DNA from 3 places in the Undibacterium sp. GrIS 1.8 genome. Region 3 is predicted to be linked to each of the others. Evidence: predicted binding sites of a transcription regulator. Region 3 holds the regulator's gene; each other region holds the start of a gene.
What was found. Region 3 encodes sigma-54, which starts transcription at its own class of promoters, with help from an activator protein. Its sites were predicted from a motif close to TGGCANGNAANCTGCTTT; they were not measured.
Positions count from the first base shown of each region.

Region 1: a site for sigma-54 is predicted at 1,966-1,983, ahead of AAKU64_RS20945 (outer envelope protein). Genes of this name have one in related genera too.
Region 2: a site for sigma-54 is predicted at 2,633-2,650, ahead of AAKU64_RS16145 (pilin). Genes of this name have one in related genera too.

Region 1 covers NZ_JBEONQ010000074.1:7,772-12,847, forward strand. The annotation lists gene AAKU64_RS20940 (ABC transporter ATP-binding protein) at 1-1,544, opposite strand, end outside; gene AAKU64_RS20945 (outer envelope protein) at 2,172-3,011, shown strand; gene AAKU64_RS20950 (BMP family ABC transporter substrate-binding protein) at 3,199-4,278, shown strand; gene AAKU64_RS20955 (methyl-accepting chemotaxis protein) at 4,386-5,076, opposite strand, start outside.
Region 2 covers NZ_JBEONQ010000036.1:45,356-50,431, forward strand. The annotation lists gene AAKU64_RS16140 (PglL family O-oligosaccharyltransferase) at 239-1,831, opposite strand; gene AAKU64_RS16145 (pilin) at 2,068-2,583, opposite strand; gene tfpZ (TfpX/TfpZ family type IV pilin accessory protein) at 2,713-3,483, opposite strand; gene AAKU64_RS16155 (pilin) at 3,571-4,104, opposite strand; gene AAKU64_RS16160 (FHA domain-containing protein) at 4,284-4,886, opposite strand; gene AAKU64_RS16165 (Stp1/IreP family PP2C-type Ser/Thr phosphatase) at 4,922-5,076, opposite strand, start outside.
Region 3 covers NZ_JBEONQ010000006.1:79,697-84,772, forward strand. The annotation lists gene ggt (gamma-glutamyltransferase) at 1-650, shown strand, start outside; gene hpf (ribosome hibernation-promoting factor, HPF/YfiA family) at 938-1,282, opposite strand; gene AAKU64_RS04395 (RNA polymerase factor sigma-54) at 1,436-2,932, opposite strand; gene lptB (LPS export ABC transporter ATP-binding protein) at 2,950-3,690, opposite strand; gene lptA (lipopolysaccharide transport periplasmic protein LptA) at 3,692-4,270, opposite strand; gene lptC (LPS export ABC transporter periplasmic protein LptC) at 4,290-4,967, opposite strand; gene AAKU64_RS04415 (KdsC family phosphatase) at 4,964-5,076, opposite strand, start outside.

The DNA of each region.
Region 1 (5,076 bases), on a different contig from region 3:
TGTTCAATACTAGTGTCGGCTAAAGGCAATGCCGGTGATAAGCGCCCTTCGGCCAAGACACAAATACGATCGCTGATCGTAAACAATTCCTCCAGCTCTTCCGAGATCACTAGCAACGCCACGCCCTGCTGGCGTAGATCCATCAATGCCTGCCGTATCATTTGTGCTGCGCCTACATCCACGCCCCAGGTCGGCTGCGCGATTATCATCAATTTGGGATTGAGCATCGTCTCGCGTCCGACAATAAATTTTTGCAGGTTGCCGCCGGATAGACTAGAAGCAACCGCGCTGTCGCCACCACATTTGACTTTGAAACGAGCAATCACTTCTTGCGTGAACTGACGAATAGCGGAATGACGTAAAAATCCGTTCTTCACCATGCCATGCCGGGCGCCAGTTAATAAGGCATTTTGCAACAGACTCATGGCAGGTACCGCGCCATGTCCCAAGCGCTCCTCAGGCACAAAGGTCAGGCCCAGACGTCGCCTTTGTGCCGAATTCAATTGTCCGGCATCTTGTCCAATCATGTTGATCATCTTGCTTTGCGGGCTGAGAACTTCTCCCGACAAGGCGGCTAGTAATTCTTTTTGGCCATTACCAGAGATACCTGCTATGCCAAGTATTTCTCCGCTTTTTACAGACAAGCTGATCGCTTCCAGTGCCGTACCAAAAGGATCAATCGTGGTCAATGAAAGCCGATTCAGCGCTAAGCGCACCTCCCCTGTTTCTTGCGGACTTAAATGACATTCGGCCAGCTCGCCACCGATCATCATGCGTGCCAGACTATCGTTGGTTTCTTGTTTAGGTACGGCGGTACCCGTAACACGACCGCCGCGTAACACCGTTGCGGTATCACACAGAGCGCGGATTTCATCCAACTTGTGGCTGATATACAAAATACTGCAACCTTCTTTGGCCAGCTGTCGCAAGGTGTCAAATAAAATCAATACCGCTTGAGGAGTCAGCACGGATGTTGGCTCATCCATGATTAATAACTTGGGTTCCAATAACAAACAACGAATGATTTCTACCCTCTGGCGTTCGCCTACCGACATGCTATGCACTAGCCGGTGAGGGTCTATCGGTAATCCGTATCTGTCAGAGACTTCGGTAATCCGGGCAGCTAATGATGCTGGCGCCGTTGGCACATCCATAGCAAGCGCGATATTCTCAGCAACCGTGAGTGTCTCAAATAAAGAAAAGTGCTGGAACACCATACCAATCCCCATACGTCGCGCTTGCGCGGGGTTGGAAATATCCACATAACGCCCCTCCCACAAAATCGTGCCATCGTCGGGTTGGGTTACGCCATAGACGATTTTCATTAGGGTACTTTTACCGGCGCCGTTTTCGCCAAGTAAGGCGTGAATCTCACCAGGCTGCACCGTCAGCGCTATATCGTCGTTGGCAACGACGGTAGGATAGCGTTTGGTGATTCCAGTTAACACCAGACGAGGCGACTGTGTCGATGACGATATCGTCTGATCTGGCTGAATTGGCAGAGCCGTCGCAGGTAACTCAGGTGAAGCTGGCAAGTGATCCATAGCGTCCCGTTAAAGAGGAAGTAAATAGCAAAATCAACTGTCGCAATTGTCATGCCAAGCTCAGTCATTCCATATTGAGAAGTTCTTTGTATCGACATGCTGAGCATACAATCAGATGATACAAATTGTCGACAATATTTCACTTTATTGATAACAATTTCTACTTAGAATGTGGTTAAAGCTGGTATATTTTCCTTTCATCATCCCATCAATGATGAAAATAACATGCCTATCAATCATATGAGTTAAGTCGCGCATAACAATAGTATTGATCAGACAATCTGTTGCTAATCTTCCGATTTTTCATTAAAAACGCACTAATAATGCACATTTATCGTCGTTTAAGGCCTAATTTAATGCGCTCGATTCAATGAAACGATGTAAATCTGTTCCTCATTGGTGAGAAAAATCAAAAGGAGAGTGGCACATTTTTTGCTGACAAAGAGATTGAAAATCGTCAACATACAAATCCATTATTGTTGACAACTAAAACTATAACTGTCCATAAAACACCGAATAGTGAAAGATTTTTCGATTCTTACCTGCAGTCCAGTTCCATCCCAGTTTCAAAAAACAATTAGGCGGAAACAGATTCAAATTTAATCGTAAATCCTTATGGAGAGCATTATGTTGGCAACACCCTTAAAATCCTCAATCAGCAAGACACTCGCTTCTGCAATCACATTGCTGCTAGCAAGCGCCGCAGTCAGTCAGGCCAATGCGGCCGACTGGAGCGACACCTCAATCGGCTATCGTTACGGCTCCAAATTTGCAGAGCCATACAACCCAGAAGACATTTCAAAAAATATATTCAATCTGACTCATGTCAGTGGGTACAAATATGGCTCGAATTATTTCAATATCGATCTGTTGCAGTCTGATAGCAAAGACAGCAATGCGCAAGAAGCCTATGTGGTCTACCGGAACACTTTAGATCTGGGCAAAGTGACTGGTAAGAGTCTAGCCTTCGGTCCGGTGCGCGGTGTTGGCATTACCGCAGGCTTTGATTGGAACACGAAGAATGACACTGGATATGCCTCCAAAAAGCGCATGCTCGTTGTCGGCCCGACACTGATGGTGGATGTGCCTGGATTTTTAGACGTCAGTCTGTTGTTACTGCAAGAAAGCAACTTTCCTATTGGTGTCACTAGCCGCTACACCTATGATCTCCATCCTATGCTAAGTGCCGCATGGGGTATTCCTATCAGCACAAGCGGATTCGCATTTGAAGGCTATATGAATTACATCGCCTCCAAAGGAAAAAATGAATATGGTGGCCCAACCTCCCCAGAGACGAATATTGATGCGATGATCATGTATGACGTTGGCACTGCGCTTGGAATCGGCAAAAATACGTTACGAGCTGGTTTTGAATATCAATACTGGCGCAACAAGTTCGGCAATCCATCGCAAGTCCCCGGCTCATTGGCAAAAACACCGATGGCAAGAGTTGAATATCATTTTTAAACGGACAAAGTTGAGAGAGCGACAGTTTCAAACTAGTTGCGCGAGCTTCATCCCGCAAGAAGTTTGAGACTTCACGCTTGATTTTTTTTTAGTCGTATTTATTACACGTTTTATCTTATTGTGTTTGTCTGTACTTACCAGTCGTCCCCGTCGCTATCAGGGATTTATTCAAGACAAGGAGTTATCAATGTACCGTATCCGTACCGTAGTAACCGCCATCGCCATGGCAAGCAGCTTAATGACAGGAGCTTCAGCCTTTGCTGCAGAACCGCTCAAGGTCGCTTTTGTATATCTGGGACCTGTCGGTGACGGCGGCTGGACATTCCAGCATGACCAGGGTCGTCTGGCTATTGAAAAAGAATTTGGCGCAAAAATCAAAACGACGTTTGTTGAAAACGTGCCAGAAACTGCTGATGCAGAACGCATCATCCGCCAGTTAGCTGTCGACGGCAACAAGCTGATTTTCACGACCTCATTCGGCTACATGGATCCGACGGTGAAAGTCGCAAAATTATTTCCTAAAGTCCACTTTGTCCATGCCACAGGCTATAAAACGACAGCTAACTTAGGCACTTATCAAACCCGCTTTTACGAAGGTGCCTACCTGCTCGGCATTATCGCGGGCAAGATGACCAAGTCGAATACTTTAGGCTTTGTCGGCTCCTTCCCAGTACCAGAAGTCGTACGCAATATCGACGCCTTTACCTTGGGTGCAAAAAGCGTCAATCCTAAAATAAAAACCAAAGTTGTCTGGGTCAACACCTGGTACGATCCGGGCAAAGAACGTCAGGCAGCCGAGACTCTGGTGGCACAGGGCGCCGATATGCTGGCACAAAATACGGACTCACCAGCAGTGGTGCAAGTAGCGGAAGAAAAAGGCGTGCATGCTTTTGGCTGGGACACCGATATGGCGAAATATGGCCCTAAAGCCCAACTGTCTGCGAACACGGAAAATTGGGGTGTGTATTACAGCCAGGAAGTCAAACGTGAGTTGGCCGGCACCTGGAAACCTGAACAAACTTTTTGGGGCATCAAAGAAAATCTCGTCGTTCTTTCGCCCTTAAATGCCTCAGTACCAGCAGACGTTGCCAAGCTATTCAACGAGAAAAAACAGGCGATTGTCGATGGAAAGTTGCTGCCATTTGGCGGTCCGTTAAAAGACAATACCGGCAAAGTCAAAGTGGCTGCTAATGCTGAATTGCCGATGGGAGAACTGCTAGGTATCAATTGGCTGGTCGAAGGCGTAGAGGGATCGCTGCCTAAGTAATATCAAGTTCTTTAAGTTCATCAAATTCTATTAAAGACTTTGCCAGAGTTGATTCTGGCAAAGTTACCGCTTCTCTCCGCTAACATTCACTACGCTTCAATATCAAGTTATCTGGTTAGCTGACGTCTTTGTAGCGTGATCGTTGGTACGATCACTTGTAATCCATCAAGCTTAAATATACTGACTATTTGCGCTAATCCGGCTGCCTGCTCTTGCAGCGATGCAGCCGCCGCTGCCGCTTCTTCCACCAAGGCGGCATTTTGTTGTGTCACTGTATCCATCTCAGAAATCGCCTGATTGATTTGCTCAATACCGGTCTCTTGCTCTTGTCCCGCTGAGGTAATTTCGCCCATGATGTCAGTAACACGCTTGACGCTGGCAACGATTTCTTCCATCGTATCGCCAGCTTGCGCCACTAACTTACTACCGATTTCTACCTTCTCCACTGAATCACCAATCAAGGTTTTAATCTCTTTGGCGGCGCTGGCAGAACGTTGTGCAAGGTTGCGTACCTCTGCCGCGACGACAGCAAAACCACGTCCTTGTTCGCCAGCGCGTGCGGCCTCTACCGCGGCGTTCAGGGCCAAGATATTGGTTTGGAAAGCAATACTGTCAATCACGCTAATAATGTCGACGATTTTTTTGGACGACTCATTAATCGAGCCCATGGTTTCTACTACCTGAGAAACAACCTGTCCGCCCTTCACCGCAACGCCAGAAGCAGAAACCGCAAGCTGATTTGCCTGACGAGCATTATCGCCATTTTGTTTGACGGTAGAAGTTAACTCCTCCATAGAA
Region 2 (5,076 bases), on a different contig from region 3:
GGCTTAAAACCTGCCGGAATGACACCGTCTGATTTGAGAATGCATGAGATGCGTATGAGCCTCGCCTCAACACTCACTGAAGCAAAAAACTAGCCTCATATTTAACATACTCCCCACCACTTTCTGTAAAACCGCCCTATTGTCCAGACAATTTCTGGACAATATTAAATACTACCCATGAGTATTTAATATTACGCTTACTGAAAACAAAACTTCAAGTCAGTAAATTAGCATCTAACTATTGCGCATCCCGAGCCGGCATCGTCTTAAAAACCACCTCATAACGAGCATCTAAAGCTGCTTGGGCTTTCCAATAATCGTAGTATTCAGGATAAGAAATGGGATGTAGTCGCTGCAAGGTTTGCATCGTACGTGCCGCCTGCTCTGGCTTACCGTTTAAGGTATAAATTTCTGCCATTTTGCTCAATACATGCACGTATCCAAAACGATGGCTCATGCGCTCCGCGAATGCAATGTCGGTATCCGACATACCCTCGCGCGCGACCATTTTAGTCAATTTGAAATAATCAAAAAACTGCGGGAATAAAGTAAACGCGGGCCGCTCACTAGGACTGATATCCACTACATACCCAGATTGCTGCCAACGCAAAACCCGAAAACCTGTAGTAACCCGCTGATAATCCCAGGTAATCAATGCCATGAATAAAAAAGCACCGCCAAGGATGACCGCAATCACACTTTTAGCAGGGCGCCCGAGCAATACGCCCTCAGAGGGCCAGCGCAGCTGATGCACCATACCCATCAATATGCCAATCGGTATCAGCACAAAGGCATACCAAAGCGGAAATTCCACCATGCTATGCACAAACACGGCGACAAAAAATAAACCCGCAAAACGGATCGGTACCGTCACCGCTTTGATAAAAAAGCATTGAATAGCCCACCAGGCCAAGCCTGAACATATCAATATCGTTGCAGGGAAACCTAATTCGGCGGCCAAATTTAAAATCAAATTATGTGAGTGCTCTGCATAAGTAGTCGATCCAAAATCTGCCGCAATCCTGACTTGCTCAGGACCAAAACCAAACCAGCCAACACCCAGCCAGGGATGCTGAGTCGCCATATGCCAAGCCTGCTGCATCAACACCATGCGCTCAGAACGGCCACCAATATGCTCCGCAACCGAGCCGCTAGCAAATCCCAGGAAATGTCCCAATAGAGGCAAACTCAACACAAAGGCAACATAGCCCAAAACCATCACCGCTAAAAACCACTTACTCACAGGCTGTTCATCGTGAGTTTTAAAAGCGCAAATCAAAGCAAATGCAGGGACGATCATCCAAGCGATCCTCGACTGCGTAAGAGCAAGACCACCCAACAATACAACCACCAACAAACCAGACGCCCATCGATTCAGAAGACGTTGCTGATATAGATACCACACAGATGCCAGCGAAAAGCAGAGTAATAGTGCTAGCTGATTTGGCTGCGCAACATTCGCATAAGGACGCATGAATGGCTGGGCGTTGCGACCGATGTACATAACCAGAGGGCTGGCATCAATCGCATCAATCTGAATCAATTGCATGACAACGGATAACAAACCGGCGAGCAAATGTGCGACTGCCAAAGACAAACAAACAGATTCTGTTCGTCCTCTTGTATGTGCCAAAGTGGCACCAGCCACGAGAGAAACTGCGAACAACAAAAAATAAATCAGCGGTAATAACAAATCAGGGACCAATTGCCCGTCATTCAATGTTGCTTGCAATAAGATCAGCGTAAAAGGTATTGCTAACAACACTAAGATACGTGGGAACACTGGCTTGAGCTGATCGATAATAATCACCATACCGAAGAGAATCAGCAAGCCCAATACACTTAAAAAATCATGATAAAAGGTTCTGTAAGGATGAATATGGAGAGGATGAATAAATGAGGCAAAAATACAAAAACCAAAAAGCAGAAGAGAAAGAGGAGTTTTTTTTAGATACATTTACCGTAGTGTTATGTGGATTATTTAGCTTGTTGTAAGAATAAAGTAAATGGACATAGCGTTGACTAATCTTGCATCTATTGGAGCACCCCTCTCGACACTAAATTAACCTACCTACACTCTGCAGGTGCATATTTAGCTGGCAAAGTGCCTGCAATCGCTGTCAATCCACGATTCCCAGCGGTGACGATAGTCGCTGAGCCACAAGCCCAGTCTATTGCACCAACAGCGCCTTGCACGAGTAAGGCATTTTTTACATTAGGGGTAAGTACAATTGTTTTGCCAAATGCATCAGCCGGCAAGCCAGATGATGAGGACGTCGCACTTGTTAGCTCAATTGACCCATTAACATTATTAATTTTAATATTACTAACATATTTCGAAGTGTGTTCTGCGACATTATCCGTATTGTATCGATTAGCAACGGCGACTACTCCAGCGAGATTATCTGCTTGAAAAGACTCATTAACCAAGGCCTTGGGCGATGTTGCTGCCATGACAAGCTCGGTAATCTTAGAACGCACCGTGTAATCTTGGTAAGCTGGCAAAGCAATGGCGGCTAAAATTCCAATAATAGCAATAACGATCATCAACTCAATTAAGGTAAAGCCTTTTGAGATTTTTATAGAATATCGTATTGAGTTCATTTTAATTTCCCTTTAGTTTTTACATTACTCAGCAATATTTATGCCAAATAAAAATATAATCTAATCGTCATTTATAAGGATTAATGTAGGAAAACTAGCTTCTCAATACTAGGGAAAGGGCTTCAATTTATTGATCTCCAAAATCTCCGCAGTCGATTTATTTAAAATAACGCTGAGATCGTGAACACGACCTTTCAATGGAAGATAACCAACATCGATCTTAATACTTTTATATTTTTCGATCAAAGCGTTGAACTCAGCCTCACTACCTTTGTTGTAGTTTTTTAATTTATCTAAAGGCTTGATCAATTTGATGATATCGGATTTTTGTTGCTCATACGGTGCGTAATACTCTGGCAAATATTGTACGTCTTCACCGGATCCAGTCATGGCACCAAAAATAATATCCTGTCGTAATTTAGCATCAACTGGTAAAGGTACAGATATAATCTTTGGCCCGAACATAGGGAGATGTTGATAGTCAGGATTGCTGGCCTTACGTAGATTTTCTGGCTTTACTTCGTTGGCATAGGTCAAATCAAAACGGTTAATGTTAAAAGCAATATAAACAGGTCTGGCGATGTAGGTTGTATGAATACCATACAACAACGCTGAAATTTGTATTAAAGCGACAATACATAAATCCCGTTTTAACTCTGTTTTTTTGAGATCAAATACCACCAAGGTAATGATGGGACCCAGCACGACATCAACTGACAACAACAAGACGAAAATCTGAGTCACACCGGTTGCGTAGGACAATAAACCGGGATACCAAACAAAGAACACTAAGGTTGCACTGAGCAAACCAAAGCACAATGAAATGAGCAAATGTGCGACAAAGGCTTGAAGTCGGTTATTTACTTTCACACGAGACATTTTTTCCTCAAAAAAATAATAAAAAAGCCCACAACAGCGGGCTTTTTTGTGTGGAACGAGCAGTAAGCTCATCCTAATATAGCGATATTAACGGCACTCAGCAGGTACATACTTTGCTGGCATAGTACCCAAACCCACACTACCTAAACCACGAGTTCCGGCAGTTGTACCAGTTACTGAACCACACGCCCAATCAATCGCCCCAGATAAAGCAGCAAGTGCCGCTTTTTGAACATTAGGCGAGAAAACAATTGTCTTACCTTGAGCGTCGGCTGGCAATCCGGCTGAAGCACCAGCTGAAGTAACAGTGATTTGCGCCGTAGTTGCATCGACTACTACACTAGCAACAAACTTTGTCTTGGTTTCAGCAACCGCTTTATTATCAAATGTAGTTGCTGCGGCTTGTGCACCAACAAGACCATCAGTCTGAAATGCTTCGCTGATCAACGCTTTTGGCGAAGTTGCTGCAATCACCAATTCAGTTACTTTACCGCGAACAGTATAGTCTTGGTACGCAGGCAATGCGATCGCTGCCAAAATACCAATAATCGCGATAACAATCATCAATTCGATAAGTGTAAAACCGTTTTGTACTGTCTTCATCATTTGCTTGGATTTCATTTTTTTCTCCTAAATACATCAATAAAGTGTTTGATACTACACCGATAATTTAGCAATAGCTGTGCCAGCAATCAAATTCGAGGCCAGGGCTTTTCAATAAGTCTTTTAAAACATCAAACTGACAATTCTCGACATGAAATAAACAAAATTTGTCACTTTTACTGACCTCAACTAACAAACTACTCAACAAAAAATGTCATTCTGGTTCCCGAGAGATTAATCTCATCGCCGCTTTGCAAAGGTACAGGCTTACCTTCGATATCCTGGTTATTTATTTTTGCCTTTGAACTGCCCTCAACTGCCGAAACGTAAAAAGATTGATCTTGCATAGCAATAGCGATTACTTGCACACCAGGACTGCCGATCGTTGTCACTGGCTTGGTTAAAATCATTTCTTTACCTTGATTTGCACCATTTAGTATTTTTATTTTAACAATCTGTAATTTCTGCAGTGGCCTTGGTTGCAATAAAGCTGATAGCGCAATTGGCGTATTTGGCTCTATCTCAAATCGAACTTTATATTTGCCGATGTCAATCACATCGTCATTTTGCAAAAGATGCTTCTTAACAGGTTGCCCATTTACCATGGTGCCATTGGTACTGCCTAAATCCAGTACAAAAGAACCATTACTTGTAGTGTCAATTGCAACGTGCTGACCACTCACCGTCAGATGATCAATCACGACGTCATTGCTTGGCCGTCGGCCTATTGTCAGACGCGACTTTAGGATGGAAATTTCTTGTTGGACTAAGCCGTTAAAAGTGACGACAATTTTCGCCATGATGCTCTCTATAAAAAACGAAGCTGTAAATCGAGCTATTTAAAAAAAAGTTGCCGTGTGACCGACCGACGTTCTAACTTGCTGACTTTGAGGAGAACTACTGAAATATTGTCGCGGCCACCTTTGTCGTTGGCACCATCTATCAATAATTGACAACATAGCTTTAGGTTATCAACATGAAGTCTCAATA
Region 3 (5,076 bases):
CAAAGAAAATTAATCCAGAACATGCAACGCCGTCCGATCAAATCAAGCCCGGTAAACTAGCGCCTTACGAAAGTGATCAAACTACCCATTTTGCTACAGCAGATCAGTATGGTAACGTCGTCGCAACTACCTACACGCTGAATCTGAATTTTGGTAGCGGCATCGTTGCTAGCGGCACCGGCATTACCTTAAATAATGAAATGGATGATTTCTCCGTAAAAGCGGGTGCTCCCAACGCGTTTGGATTACTTGGTGGCGATGCCAATGCGATTGCGGCATACAAGCGCCCGCTCAGCTCAATGTCACCGACAATTATTTTAAAAGACGGACGACCATTTCTGACCACAGGCAGCCCGGGGGGTAGCCGGATTATCACCACCAGTTTGCAAATTATTATGAATGTGATTGACCATGATATGAATATTGCCGAAGCCAGCATTGCGCCTCGCATTCATCATCAATGGATGCCAGATCAATTGCGCGTAGAAAAAGGGATCACTATCGATACCTTAAACATACTGGAGCAAAAAGGTCAGCATCTGAGATTGTCACCGACTATGGGGCGCACACAAACGATACAAATGAGCAATCAGGGATTTGATGGTTATTCAGATCCGCGCAATCCCGACGGAAAAACTTTAGGGTATTGAGGTTAAATTTAAATGCGTACAAGCTAATCTGTGCGGCTTAAAGAAATGAATAGCTACGAGTGTCGCTTATTTCTCCAGTACCCAATATAAATACTCTCCCCAGGTATATTTTAGTTGTCCATGTAATTACTGGACAATAAGCCATATTTATAAAAATAATATGGGAGTATATTTATATCAGCGCATAATCTTCGCAAAAAAATCAAGTGTTACGTAAACAAAAAAAGGACGCCGGATTGCGTCCTTTTTTGCTATTTTCTAATCGAAAAAGCGACTAAGTCATCTGCTTACACTGGCGTCGGATCGGGTATGTGTTTGATCGCGTCATGTTGATGATTTTGGATTTTGTCTTTATGTTTAATGACTTGTCGGTCCAGTTTGTCGATGAGAGTGTCGATGGCGGCGTAGAGATCTTGTGCCAGGCTTTCAACATGAATATCTTTGCCACTGATGTGCAGATTAATGTCTGCTTTATGGCGTTTTTCCTTTTCTTTGAGCTTGTCCACGGTCAGGATGACGGCGATATCAATTACTTGATCGAAATGCCGCCTGATACGTTCAAGCTTATTTTGCACATGTTCACGAATTGCAGGAGTTACTTCGAGGTGATGTCCACTGATGGTGAGATTCATACTACGCTCCTTGGTAATCTTACTTGTTACAAACATTTTGTCTTAACTCAATTAATGTAAATTTAATCAGACGATGAATTGGCAGACTAATACTTAAATTATTTATTGAGCTAAATTATATATAGCAACACACGAGGATATTTCAAGAACAAGTTACAAAGATTTGCGCAGGCTTACTGGCGGGATTTTCAAGGCCTCGCGATATTTGGCGACTGTGCGTCGCGCAATTACCATGCCTTGTTCTCCCAGCATGTCTGCAATCTTGCTGTCAGAGAGTGGGATTTTCTGGTCTTCTGCTCCTATCAACTGCTTGATGAGTGCACGTATCGCGGTGGATGATGCTTCCCCCCCTGCTTCCGTCGCGACATGGCTACCGAAGAAATATTTCAACTCAAACATACCATGCGGGGTCAGCATGTATTTTTGCGTCGTTACACGAGAAATAGTGCTCTCGTGTAAACCCAGTGTATCAGCAATTTCGCGCAACACAAGTGGTCGCATTGCAACGGCACCGTGCGTGAAAAAATTACGTTGTCTTTCAACTATCGCTTGTGAAACCCGCAAAATCGTATCAAAGCGTTGCCGCATATTTTTGATTAGCCAGCGCGCCTCTTGCAATTGGGAACCTAGCGTACCGTCACCCCGATTTTGCTTCATGATGCTGGCGTACATACTATTAACACGTAGCTTTGGCATCACATCTTGATTGAGTAATACTTGCCAGCCGTTCACTGTCTTTCTGACTATCACATCCGGCACGACATAATCTGAAGCCGCCACGGCAAATTCAGCACCCGGTTTGGGGTTACATTGACGAATAACCACTTGCGCTTCGCGTAAATCCTCGTCATCACAATTAAGGATTTTCTTCAACTTATTAAAATCTCTTTGAGCGAATAAAGTGATGTGGCTCTCAACAATTTTTTGCGCCAGCCGACGCGTCACAAAAGGAATTTTAGGAAAACGTTTAATCTGCAAGGCCAGACATTCGGATACATTTCTGGCACCGACACCGCTAGGGTCAAAGTTCTGCAACATGTTCAGCGCAAAGGATAATTCTTCCGGCTCAACACATAATTCCAATGGCAAGCTGGCATGAATTTCTTCAAGCGTTTCCATCAAATAGCCATTGGTATCCAAGGCATCAATCATCAGCTCAATCAGAGCACGATCACGGGGCTCGCGAATGTTCAATCGCATCTGCTCCAACAAGTGATCTCTGAGGCTAGTTTGTGCTGCTTCTAACTGCGGACGTCCGTCATCTTCTTCTGACGATTTGCTGCCTTGAGGAACATCATCAAAGCTCCACTCTTCTTCATTCGCGCTGGTGCTATCGGCAGAGGCAGCGACTTCGCTAAGCTCGGCATTTTCAGTACTGGCACTTGCAGTAGCTGCATCGCCATTCATTTCTGGCGCGGCGAATTCAGTTTCAGAATTATTCGTAGTCGCACTGATGGCGCCGTCGGCCAGCAAGCGCACTGCATTATCCATAGGATCATCTACCCGCTCCAACATGGGATTGTCGGAAAGTAGATTTTCTAACTCTTGATGTAGCTCCAGCGTGGACAATTGCAGCAAACGTATCGATTGCTGCAATTGGGGCGTTAAGGCCAAATGCTGGGACGTGCGGAGTTGCAGGCTTTGCTTCATCATCGTATGGCTTCCCGCTACATGCGGAAATGCTCTCCCAGATAAACTCGGCGAACCGATTCGTCTTTAATGATATCGTCTGGCTTACCAGTCGCCAACACAGCGCCCTGATTAATGATGTAGGCATGGTCACAAATGCCAAGAGTTTCGCGTACATTGTGATCTGTGATCAGAACGCCGATACCCCGGTTTTTAAGGAAGCGCACAATCCGTTGGATCTCAATGACGGCAATCGGATCGACGCCTGCAAAAGGCTCATCCAACAACACGAAACGAGGATTGGTTGCCAATGCTCTGGCGATCTCTACCCTGCGACGTTCACCACCCGACAAGGATAAAGCCTGATTTTCACGAATGCCGTCAATCTGCAATTCGGCCAGCAAGGTGTCTAAACGTTTTTCAATTTTCTTTTTACTCAGAAATTGATCGTTTTCATCTTTTTGTAATTCAAGAACTGCACGGATATTGTCTTCTACAGACAGCTTACGAAATACCGAGGCCTCTTGCGGCAAATAAGATAAGCCCAAGGTTGCACGTTTGTGTATGGGTAAGCGCGAGATATCAACACCATCAATATTGATCTCACCGGCATCAGAGGGTACCAGTCCAACAATCATATAAAACGATGTAGTCTTGCCAGCGCCGTTCGGACCTAGCAAACCGACCACTTCACCGCTCTTTACTTCCAACGACACGTCACGGACGACTTGCCGCGCGCCATAGCGCTTTTGCAAACCCTTAACTAATAATGTACTCATCTTATTCTTTGACTTTTTTGTCGGATTTTGGAGCCAAAATTAACGTCACACGTCCGCCACCGTCAACAGATTTTCCAGACGTATTATTAGTCGCCACGAATACATCGCTAAGACTGTCGTAGGATAAAAAGTCGCCCTGCTGTTCCTGTGTGACGGTTTTACCTTCAAGATATTTCACGTCAGCCTTAGAAATAAATTTTACTAATTCTGTCCTGGTGTCATATTCGACCCGGTCTGCTACACCTTCTACCCATAAGTCTGGACCGCCGTCACGCTTTTGACGGAAAAATACTTTGCCGCCCGCAACAGCATAGAGAACAGCACTCTGCGTTCCATCTTGTGCGGTTGTCACGACAGCGCGCTCGGCTTTGACTAACAAGGTACCTCGGGTCAAAACGACATTCCCCGTGATGGTAGATACGTTTTTCTTCCCTTCGGAAATAGAATGATCTGCGGTAATTTCTGTCGGCTTATCGGCATCCGCTTTTTCAGCAAATGCCGCCGAATGTAAAACTACTGCACTGACAGCACATAAAAAGCCGCCGATCAGATGCTTGAATTGTTTATTGTGGAAGCTCATTACTTGCTCTCCATTTTGATTAATTAGATGTTTTTTGCTTCGTGCCTGACTTCGCACCTGGCTTAGTAAAATGCATGTGAACCTGACTTAGTAACTGAGTCTCTTGTGTCTCATTATTCGCCGTCATTCCAACTGCATGTGTTTCTGAATTTTGTGAATACAAGGTCACGGGATGATCTGTTTTCATCGTATTCAGATCGGGTAACAACAATAGATAATCGGTATTTAACTGCATGTATTTTGTAGTATCACTCTCAGGCCTTACTACCTGAACATTGTCATACAGATGAATCTCGTCACTTTGGGTATTAATCTCAACTTGTGCTTTAGCTTGCTCGCTAAGTTGTGCAGTTTTTTGCTCTACCAGTCCGCGATCAGCACGTACTGTTACAGGAGTTTTATCTTTATCAAAACTATTAATACGGGGTTGTGTAATTTCAAAATTATCATATTGCGGGTTATGAGTGAGCCGGCTACCGGTGACATGAAAATTCGCCTGTCCTTTGTTCGACAAACGGATGAAATTAAAATTTTCCACATAGTAATCAGGATCGGTACGAGCAGCACTGCGCATATTTCCTTCTTCATCACTTTTGCGTAAAACTTGCAGCACCCAAAAGCTACCCATCGCAATTACGCCGAGCATAATAATGCCTACCCAGACGCGGAAACGATCTGCAGAAAAAATATACTTCATAGTAGAAAAGGCGCTAAGGCCTGGTCGTATTTACCTTGCGCCCGCAAAATAAAATCACAAACTTCGCGTACCGCACCATTGCCACCACTCACCTGCGTGATGTAATCAA